3 linked regions of the Hahella sp. HNIBRBA332 genome follow. The protein of the gene in region 1 binds, or shares a complex with, the protein of each later gene. Links are inferred from orthologs where the notes say so. Each region holds a gene or a part of one and is shown in the gene's direction. Other genes may lie near its edges. The genes, in order: secY, secG and secA.

Region 1 (3,151 bases):
CTTCTGAAGGTACCGGTATTATCGCTGGTGGCGCAATGCGCGCTGTATTAGAAGTAGCTGGCGTACAGAACGTATTGGCTAAGTGTTACGGCTCAACCAACCCTGTTAACGTTGTTCGCGCCACGTTCGAAGGCTTAAAAGCCATGCAAGCTCCTGAGGAGATTGCGGCTAAGCGTGGTAAGACTGTGGAAGAGATTCTGGGGTAAGTCATGGCCAATGCAGCAAAGACTATTAAGGTAACTCTGGTAAAGAGTACTATCGGAATCCTGCCTAAGCACAAGGACTGCGTTCGCGGCTTGGGTTTGAGAAAAATTAATCATACTGTGGAAGTAGAAGATACTGCTGCTGTAAGAGGTATGATTAACAAGGTTAACTATCTAGTGAAGGTGGAAGGAGAGTAATATGAAAATGAATACTCTCAAGCCAGCTGAAGGTTCCAAACAGTCCCCGAAAAGGTTGGGCCGTGGAATTGGTAGCGGGCTGGGTAAAACCGGTGGCCGTGGCCACAAAGGTCAAACTTCCCGCTCTGGCGGAACTATCAGACCAGGCTTTGAAGGCGGTCAACAGCCTTTGCAGCGTCGTCTGCCCAAGTTCGGCTTCACCTCTAGGGTTGGCCGTTTCTCTGAAGAAGTTAGACTGAGTGAAATCGACACCCTTGGTACTGATGTTATCGATTTGGCGGCTTTAAAAGCGGCTAGCATCGTTGCTCAACAGGCTAAGCAGGTCAAGGTTATTCTGTCCGGAGAGATTACCCGTGCGGTGACTGTTAAAGGACTGAAAGTGACCAAAGGCGCGCAAGAAGCAATCCAAGCCGCAGGTGGCAAAGTCGAGGAATAAATGGCCAAACTAAACGCATTACCCGCAGGTGCAGGTAAAGGCCTCGCCGAGCTTCGTGCTCGGCTTTGGTTCGTACTGTTGGCGATACTTGTATATCGAGTTGGCGCCCACATACCTGTACCAGGAATTAATCCCGATAGACTCGCGGCGCTCTTTGATCAGAATCAGGGCACTATCTTGAGCTTGTTTAATATGTTTTCAGGGGGAGCCCTGGAGCGTATGAGTATCTTTGCTCTGGGTATCATGCCTTATATTTCTGCATCGATCATTATGCAGTTGTTGACTGTTGTCAGTCCGCAACTGGAGCAACTGAAGAAAGAGGGAGAAGCGGGTAGGCGCAAAATCAGCCAGTACACTAGGTACGGTACAGTGCTGCTTGCGACTATACAGGCGTTTGGTATTTCCGTCGGTCTGGCGAATCAAGGTGTAACCTTTACAACTGGACCGAGCTTCTTCTTTGTCGCTGTCGTTACCTTCGTTTGTGGCGCAGTGTTTTTGATGTGGGTAGGCGAGCAAATTACTGAAAGGGGAATTGGTAACGGTATTTCGTTGCTGATTTTCGCAGGTATAGTTGCGGGCTTGCCTGGTGCGGTCGGTCAGACATTCGAGCAAGCGCGGCTTGGTGAGTTGAGTGTACTGACATTAATAGCTGTTGCGATTTTCGCGGTTGCAATTATTGCGTTCGTGGTTTTCATGGAGCGCGGGCAACGCCGTATCACTATCAACTACGCGCGTCGTCAACAAGGGCGTAAGGTATACGCTCAGCAAAGCAGCCATCTTCCCTTGAAAGTGAATATGGCTGGTGTGATTCCTCCTATATTCGCCTCTAGTATTCTTTTGTTCCCAGCATCTTTGGGGCAATGGTTTGGCAAAGGTGAAGGAATGGAGTGGTTACAGGTTGTTTCGCAGGCGCTTGGTCCAAGCCAACCGCTATACATTATTCTGTTTGCGATAGCAGTTGTATTCTTCTGCTTCTTTTATACAGCATTAATGTATAACCCCAAGGAAGTTGCCGACAATTTAAAGCGCTCCGGCGCATTTGTTCCGGGTATTCGTCCTGGGGAAAACACTGCTAAGTATATTGATGGCGTTCTTACCCGCTTAACTGTGTTTGGCGCCTTATATATTGCAGCTGTGGCTATATTGCCACAGTTTTTAGTGGTGTCCTGGAATGTTCCATTCTATTTTGGTGGAACTTCCTTATTAATTGTCGTTGTTGTTGTCATGGACTTCATGGCCCAGGTTCAGTCACATCTCATGTCGCATCAGTATGAGTCGCTCATGAAGAAGTCTAACCTGAAAAATTACGGCAAGAGCGGTTTGGTCCGATAGTCGAGCAAGTTTTAAAGTAATCGGCGTGAGACTGGAGAATAGCAATGAAAGTTAGAGCATCTGTAAAGAAAATGTGTCGTGGGTGCAAAATTATCCGTCGTAATGGCGCGGTAATGGTAATCTGCAGCACAGAACCAAGACACAAACAGAAACAAGGCTAATATTTAGCACTGTTGCTTGATTTGTATACACGAAGGCGCTATCATTCTGCGCCTTTTAATTTGTTGGTAATTATTACCAATAACATTTATGCGGAGTAAGATGGATGGCACGTATAGCGGGTGTCAATATCCCCGATAACAAGCACACAGAAGTGTCCCTGACCTATATTTATGGGATCGGGCGCACCACTTCACGTGGCCTTTGTGAGAGAACTGGCATTAGCCCTCAAGCCAAGGTTAAAGACCTTTCTGAGGAGCAGCTGGACGTACTAAGGAACGAAATCGCCAAGATTGTTGTTGAAGGCGATTTGCGTCGTGAAGTGCAAATGAACATTAAACGGCTGAAGGATCTCGGCTGCTATCGCGGTTTACGTCACCGTCATAGCTTGCCGGTACGAGGGCAGCGCACTAAGACAAATGCGCGCACCCGCAAAGGTCCTCGTAAGCCTATTCGTAAATAAGTATCAGGAATAGAGCATGGCAAAACCAGGTACACGTACCCGTAAAAAGGTGAAAAAGACCGTTGTTGACGGCGTAGCGCATATCCACGCTTCATTCAACAACACTATCGTAACCATTACCGACCGTCAGGGTAACGCACTTAGCTGGGCGACTTCTGGTGGTTCCGGATTCCGTGGTTCCAGAAAGAGCACACCTTTTGCTGCGCAGGTAGCAGCTGAAAGAGCCGGTAATGCGGCTGCTGAATACGGCCTAAAAAACCTAGATGTTTTGGTTAAAGGACCTGGACCCGGTCGCGAGTCCGCAATTCGTGCATTGAACGCATGTGGGTATAAGATCACTAACATCACTGATGTTACTCC
Region 2 (2,865 bases), 2.0 Mb from region 1 along the record:
TTCCTCCTTACAGGTTTTAGCTGCGCTTTCAGATCTGGGAATTACGCTCCATGAGGCCAAAAAGGGTATGAGCAAGCTGCCTCAGCATATGATTAATGTGAGGGTGAGTCAGAAAGTGGACGTAAAGGAGCATGCGGCAATTCAATCGGCAATTGCCAGTGCTGAAAGACAATTTGCAGGCAAGGGGCGGGTATTGCTGAGGCCATCAGGGACAGAGCCGGTGATCAGAGTGATGGCTGAAGGTGAGGATGAGGCTAAGGTCCGGTCTATAGTTGCGGAGTTGGCCAAAATAGTTGAAGGATCTATATAAAGACCTTCTGTACATTGAATAGATAGATAATAGCTGTGCGCACTTGTAACTTATAGGGACTTTGGTTAGTATGTGCGCCTCGCGCGAACTGGAGGGTTGAATGCGAAAAAAACTGATCGCCGGAAACTGGAAATCTAACGGAAGTCTTGAGCTTAATAAGGCCCTGTTAGAAGGCATAGTTGGCGCTAAGGCGTTAGGCTCAGTTGATGTTGTGGTTTGTCCTCCCTTTCCGTATCTCCAAAGTGTTGGAAATGTGATTTCCGGCTCAATGGTTGAATTAGGAGCTCAAAATTGCTCCGCCACAGAAGAGGGCGCCTATACCGGTGAGGTTAGTGCGAGGATGTGCGCCGATATAAAGTGCTCATGGGTAATAGTAGGGCATTCGGAGCGCAGGGCGTTATACGCTGAAAATGACGAAATTATCGCTCGCAAGGTTAAGCGTGTCGTTGATTCTGGTTTGACTCCAATACTGTGTGTTGGTGAAACGTTGGAAGAGCGTGAGTCAGGCCAGGCTGAAGAAGTTACACTCAAGCAACTTGATGCTGTGTTTTTGTCTGTTCAGCCTCATGAATCGTGGGTTGTGGCGTACGAGCCGGTTTGGGCTATAGGCACAGGTAAAACTGCCTCTCCAGATGATGCGCAGAGTATGCATAAAGCCTTGCGGAATAATATACGCAAGCATTTTCCGCAGATTGCGGATAAAATTAGAATTTTGTATGGCGGCAGCGTTAAGTCGTCAAACGCGAAAGAACTGTTCTCAATGCCGGATGTAGATGGGGCGCTAGTTGGCGGAGCCTCGTTAGTCTCGGAAGAATTTGTCTCTATTATCGAGGCTGCGGTAGAGTAAGGTAGATTAAATGGAACTGTTTGAAACCCTGATTGTTATAGTTCATGTGATCGTTGCAGCTGGTGTAATTGGCTTGGTGTTGATTCAACAGGGTAAAGGTGCTGATATGGGCGCCTCCTTTGGCGGCGGCGCTTCTCAAACAGTTTTTGGTTCCGGTGGTAGCGGGTCTTTTTTGACGAAAATGACAACTACACTGGCCATTGTTTTCTTTCTGAGCAGTTTTGCTTTAGCTTATGTTGCTAAACAAAAAGCTGGTCAGGTCACTGCAAACGGAGTTCCTGTTGTTGAAACGGTCTCTGGCTCTTCCTCGGAGTCTGAGCCTTCAATTGATGGGGACCCCGCTAACGCTGGTGAGCCTCAGGGTGCTTCGGAAGCTCCTTCCGATAGTAAGCCTGAGTTAGAGTAAGGTTTAGCCGAAGTGGTGAAATTGGTAGACACGCTATCTTGAGGGGGTAGTAGCCTATGGCTGTGCCGGTTCAAGTCCGGCCTTCGGCACCATATTAAAGACTGGCGGGCTCGTTGCTCGCCTTCTTTGCAGCAACTATAATTTTGCTGCCGTATTTTCTGGGATACGTGTTGTAAAACCCCTTTTCAGGGGTTTTTTATTAACTGCACTATGGTGTGGTCGGAGGATGGGCGTAATGCCCATTTTTTGTTTGGCGACTTAGCGTAAGTCACGCTGGGTGTGCTCCCTATCGGAGATAATCTATTGGCTCGTAAAGACGATTTATACCAACTTTTCAAGCCCGTGGTGGAAGGAATGGGCTGTGACTTTTGGGGGATGGATTTCATCGCTCAAGGTAAGAGGAGTTTGTTGCGAATCTATATCGACAAAGAGTCTGGGGTGCTAGTTGATGACTGTGAAAAAGTGAGTCGACAAATTAGCGCTATTTTGGATGTTGAAGATCCGATAAAGGGGGAGTATACCCTGGAAGTTTCTTCTCCTGGGTGGGATCGGCCGCTCTTTAACATTGAGCAGTATAAGGCATACATAGGCTCGATTATTGAGATCAGGTTGCAAGCGCCTTTTAATGGACGGCGTAAGTTCAAGGGCCTTTTGGCGGCTGTTGAAAATGATGAAATAGTGCTCCAAGTGGACGCGGAAGAATTTATATTTCCTGTGGAAACGATAGATAAAGTGAATGTTGTGCCGCAGTATTGATGGGATTACGGGGTAAAGATGAACAAAGAAATCTTGTTGGTTGTGGAAGCGGTCTCCAACGAAAAAGGGGTAGATAAAGACGTCATTTTCGAAGCTATTGAATTGGCTTTGGCTACCGCTACTAAAAAGCGCTACGAAGACGAAGAGGCCGATATTCGTGTGGATATCGATAGAAAGACTGGTGAATACCAAGCGTTTCGTCGTTGGTTAGTGGTAGATAATGATGCCGTTCCTGCTTTAGGGACTGAACTTACTTTGGAAGAGGTGCATGAGAGTGGCCTTGACCTGAAGCCTGGCGAGATCCACGAAGAGGAAGTCGAAGCTGTCGCTTTCGGGCGAATTGGCGCACAAGCAGCCAAGCAGATCATTGTTCAAAAGGTGCGCGAAGCTGAACGGACTAAGATTGTCGACAGCTACCGAGAAAAAGTCGGCGATTTGGTAAGCGGTGTCGTTAAGAAAGTAACCCGAGATAACATTATTGTCGACTTGGGGGCGAACGCAGAAGCGTTGCTGCCGAAGGATCAATTGATCAGCAGAGAGACTTAC
Region 3 (3,428 bases), 360 kb from region 1 along the record:
GGGATGTGGTGCAAAAAGGCCAAGTTTTGGCGAAGATGGGTAGCACTGGACGTTCCACGGGCCCCCATGTTCACTTTGAAGTTCTTCAGGATGGACGCTCAGCAAATCCCACAAAATTTATTCATCGCGCAAGTCGGTAACACTTTTTCAGGGCCTTGTCGTAACTCTTGTCAAGGCCTTGTTATGACTGCTCTTCCCCCAAGTTTTATCTAGTCAAATTAAGGCGCTTCTATCTCCCCACCGCGCGCATTGCTTGTTACTAGGGGTAACAAGTGTGCACTAATCCCTTTATTGCTGTAACAAATTGAGGTTAGAATGCGGAGCTTGGAATTACGCTCCCGCTGAATTTTTATCTCCTTCGGCAAGGTGGCTCCAAATCCATAAAGTAACGAGTAAGCGATTCCGCCACGAGCGGAGCCTCCATAAACGCTTCAAAGAGACAGGTAATTTCGTTAGTTATGTTTTCATCTATCGCCAGGAAAATTTTCGGCAGCAAAAATGCCCGCGAAATTAAGCGCATGGGCAAAGCTGTCAAACGCATCAACGAACTGGAAGAGTCAATCAGCGCATTAGACGAAGCTGCTCTTAAAGCAAAAACGCAGGAGTTTCGCTCTCGACTTGAGAAGGGAGAAACGCTCGATCAGCTGCTGCCGGAAGCCTTTGCAGTCGCGCGGGAGGCGGGTAAGCGCGTGATGGGCATGCGCCATTTCGATGTTCAGTTGATCGGCGGTATGGTGTTGCATGAAGGCAAAATTGCAGAGATGCGTACCGGGGAAGGTAAGACGCTGGTAGCGACGCTTCCCGTGTATTTGAACGCCCTGACTGGAAAAGGCGTACATGTAGTCACCGTAAACGATTATCTGGCGCGTCGTGATGCGGAGTGGATGAGGCCTCTGTACGAATATCTGGGATTGAGCGTTGGCGTCGTAGTGAGTGGTCAGGACGGTGAAACCAAGCGCGCCGCATACGCATCAGACATTACTTACGGAACCAATAACGAGTTCGGTTTTGATTACCTCCGTGACAACATGGCGTTCAGCCTGACGGATAAGGCGCAACGCGGGCAGCATTTTGCGATTGTCGACGAGGTTGACTCGATTCTGATTGATGAGGCGCGAACGCCTTTGATTATCAGTGGTCCAGCTGAAGACAGCTCTGAATTGTACAGAAAGATCAACGAATTGGTTCCCTTGCTCAAGAAGGGAGAGCCGCCTGAGGAAGGGCAGCCTGTAGATGGTCACTTCACTGTTGATGAGAAAAGCCGCTCTGTGGAGCTATCAGAATCAGGCCACTCTTATGTTGAGGATCTGTTAACCAAAAACGGTTTGCTGGAAGAGGGCGACAGTCTCTACGCCGCAACGAACCTGGGGTTACTGCATCATATTAGCTCTGCTCTACGCGCCCATCATTTATATAGCAAAGACGTCGACTACATTGTGCAGAACGGCCAAGTGGTGATTGTCGACGAACATACTGGCAGAACCATGCCCGGACGGCGCTGGGGTGAAGGCCTGCATCAGGCGATTGAAGCGAAAGAGCGCATCAAGATTCAAGCTGAAAGTCAGACGCTTGCTTCCACCACCTTCCAGAATTACTTCCGTCTCTATGAGAAACTGGCCGGTATGACCGGTACTGCTGATACAGAAGCTTTCGAATTCCGCCAGATTTACGGTTTGGATGTGATTGTTATTCCCACCAATAAACCGATTAAGCGTATAGATTACAATGACTTGGTATATCTGTCCGTGGATGAGAAGTTCCAGGCGGTTATCGATGATATTAAGGATACAGTGACGCAAAATCGTCCGGTGCTGGTTGGTACAGCGTCTATTGAGGCGTCTGAATATTTGTCGGCCATGCTGAAAAAAGAAGGCATCGCTCACAACGTTTTGAACGCGAAACAACATGAGCGCGAAGCGCACGTTATCGCGCAAGCAGGTCGTCCCGGCGCTGTCACCATCGCCACCAATATGGCGGGGCGCGGTACGGATATTGTCTTGGGTGGAAACTGGGAAGCCGACGTCGCTGAGTTGGAGGATCCAACACCAGAGCAGATCGCTCAACTAAAAGCCGATTGGCAGAAGCGCCATGATCAAGTAATCGCTGCGGGCGGGCTGCATGTCGTTGGTTCTGAACGTCATGAGTCTCGGCGTATTGATAACCAGCTACGAGGACGCTCGGGTCGTCAGGGCGATCCAGGCTCGACTCGCTTCTACCTGTCTCTGGAAGACAATCTGATGCGTATTTTCGCCTCTGACCGGGTGAAAAATATCATGCAGGCGTTGGGCATGCAGAAAGGCGAGGCGATTGAGCACCGCATGGTGAGTAACGCAATCGAAAAAGCTCAGCGTAAAGTGGAAGGCCGCAACTTCGATATTCGTAAATCGCTGCTGGAATATGATGACGTGGCGAACGATCAGCGTCATGTGGTTTACGAGCAGCGTAACGAAATCATGGCGACTGATGATATTTCGGAAATGATTGACGCAATCCGCGGCGATGTGGTTAACGCCACGATCAGTCAGTTTATCCCTCCGCAAAGTTTGGCCGAACAGTGGAATATTCCAGGATTGGAAAAGCAACTGGACTCAGACTTTGGCGTTGAGTTGCCTGTGCAGCAATGGTTGGACGAAGACAAGCATCTGCATGAAGAGACCTTGCGTGAAAAAATTCTTCAGGCAGTTGTCGATTCGTATCGCGAGAAAGAAGAAGTGGTTGGCGCGTCCGTTATGCGCAACTTTGAGAAGCAGGTGTTCCTGCAAGTCCTGGACACCTTGTGGAAAGAGCATCTTTCCAATATGGACCTGCTGCGTATGGGAATTCACTTGCGTGGTTACGCGCAGAAAAACCCCAAACAGGAGTATAAACGCGAAGCGTTTGAACTGTTCCAGAATATGCTGGATACCATCAAGCAGGACGTGGTCAGAGTGATCTGTCATGTCAGGGTGCAAAAGCAGGAAGAAATGGAGGAGTTGGAACGCCGCCGTCGTGAAGCGCTGGCGCAGCAAATGCAGCGTGCTCAGGCGACTCACCCTGAGGCGATCGAAGAAGGTTCCGATGCGGAAGAGCAAGATGAAAGCTCTGATGCGCCTTATGTTCGCGATCACAAGAAAGTGGGTCGTAATGAGCCTTGCCCCTGTGGTTCCGGCAAAAAATATAAACAGTGTCATGGTCGCCTGGAGTAATTAGAAATGGCTGTGGGGCATGCGCCTTTACCCGAGTTTCACCCTGTTGCAGGCGTTCGTATTGGGGTCGGGTCCGCCGGCATTAAAAAGCCAGGACGTAAAGACTTAGTGGTGTTTGAGCTCTGTGAAGGGGCGCAAACTGCTGCTGTTTTCACCAGCAACGCTTTTTGCGCTGCTCCAGTGACCCTGGCTAAACGTCACCTTGCTGAGGGCTCGCCTCGTTTTCTGTTGATCAACACTGGT

What was found.
Region 2: secY (region 1) and secG share a complex: the UniProt entries of both Escherichia coli proteins name them as parts of the sec protein translocase complex. The link is inferred for Hahella sp. HNIBRBA332 from one-to-one orthologs.
Region 3: the proteins of secY (region 1) and secA are in contact, whole or in part, in a crystal structure (PDB 3DIN), measured with the Thermotoga maritima proteins. The link is inferred for Hahella sp. HNIBRBA332 from one-to-one orthologs. Residues at the interface, in WP_004081795.1 of Thermotoga maritima: Glu108, Gly109, Glu110, Glu111, Ala236, Glu237, Arg238, Arg239, Ile240, Thr241, Ile242, Gln243, Tyr244, Ala245, Arg246, Arg247, Val248, Thr249, Gly250, Arg251, Arg252, Val253, Tyr254, Gly256, Ala257, Ser258, Thr259, Tyr260, Leu261, Pro262; in WP_004082002.1 of Thermotoga maritima: Glu261, Ala262, Arg263, Lys300, Ala301, Arg302, Thr303, Ile304, Ile305, Leu323, Tyr324, Asp325, Pro326, Val329, Ser330, Tyr333, Ile336, Lys340, Phe345, Val349, Glu363, Phe364, Tyr374, Ser375, Gly376, Gly377, Glu393, Ile395, Thr482, Ser483.

What each region holds. Positions count from the first base shown.
Region 1 is NZ_CP132203.1:6,564,527-6,567,677, forward strand. The notes cover bases 6-3,003. They hold secY (preprotein translocase subunit SecY), read left to right. Parts: upstream 6-837; coding sequence 838-2,169; downstream 2,170-3,003. Other genes in these bases: rpsE (30S ribosomal protein S5), read left to right, coding at 6-206; rpmD (50S ribosomal protein L30), read left to right, coding at 210-401; rplO (50S ribosomal protein L15), read left to right, coding at 403-837; rpmJ (50S ribosomal protein L36), read left to right, coding at 2,214-2,330; rpsM (30S ribosomal protein S13), read left to right, coding at 2,435-2,791. Also shown: more of rpsE, read left to right, coding at 1-5; more of rpsK, read left to right, coding at 3,004-3,151. UniProt on the Escherichia coli protein: The central subunit of the protein translocation channel SecYEG. Consists of two halves formed by TMs 1-5 and 6-10.
Region 2 is NZ_CP132203.1:4,567,022-4,569,886, reverse strand. What follows is about bases 154-2,865. They hold secG (preprotein translocase subunit SecG), read left to right. Parts: upstream 154-1,167; coding sequence 1,168-1,563; downstream 1,564-2,865. Other genes in these bases: nusA (transcription termination factor NusA), read left to right, coding at 2,338-2,865; rimP (ribosome maturation factor RimP), read left to right, coding at 1,867-2,319; tpiA (triose-phosphate isomerase), read left to right, coding at 411-1,157; glmM (phosphoglucosamine mutase), read left to right, coding at 154-310. Outside these bases: more of glmM, read left to right, coding at 1-153. UniProt on the Escherichia coli protein: Subunit of the protein translocation channel SecYEG. Overexpression of some hybrid proteins has been thought to jam the protein secretion apparatus resulting in cell death; while this may be true it also results in FtsH-mediated degradation of SecY.
Region 3 is NZ_CP132203.1:6,923,891-6,927,318, forward strand. Bases 111-3,385 are described here. They hold secA (preprotein translocase subunit SecA), read left to right. Parts: upstream 111-458; coding sequence 459-3,185; downstream 3,186-3,385. Other genes in these bases: O5O45_RS30815 (M23 family metallopeptidase), read left to right, coding at 111-140; argJ (bifunctional glutamate N-acetyltransferase/amino-acid acetyltransferase ArgJ), read left to right, coding at 3,192-3,385. Outside these bases: more of O5O45_RS30815, read left to right, coding at 1-110; more of argJ, read left to right, coding at 3,386-3,428. UniProt on the Escherichia coli protein: Required for protein export, interacts with the SecYEG preprotein conducting channel.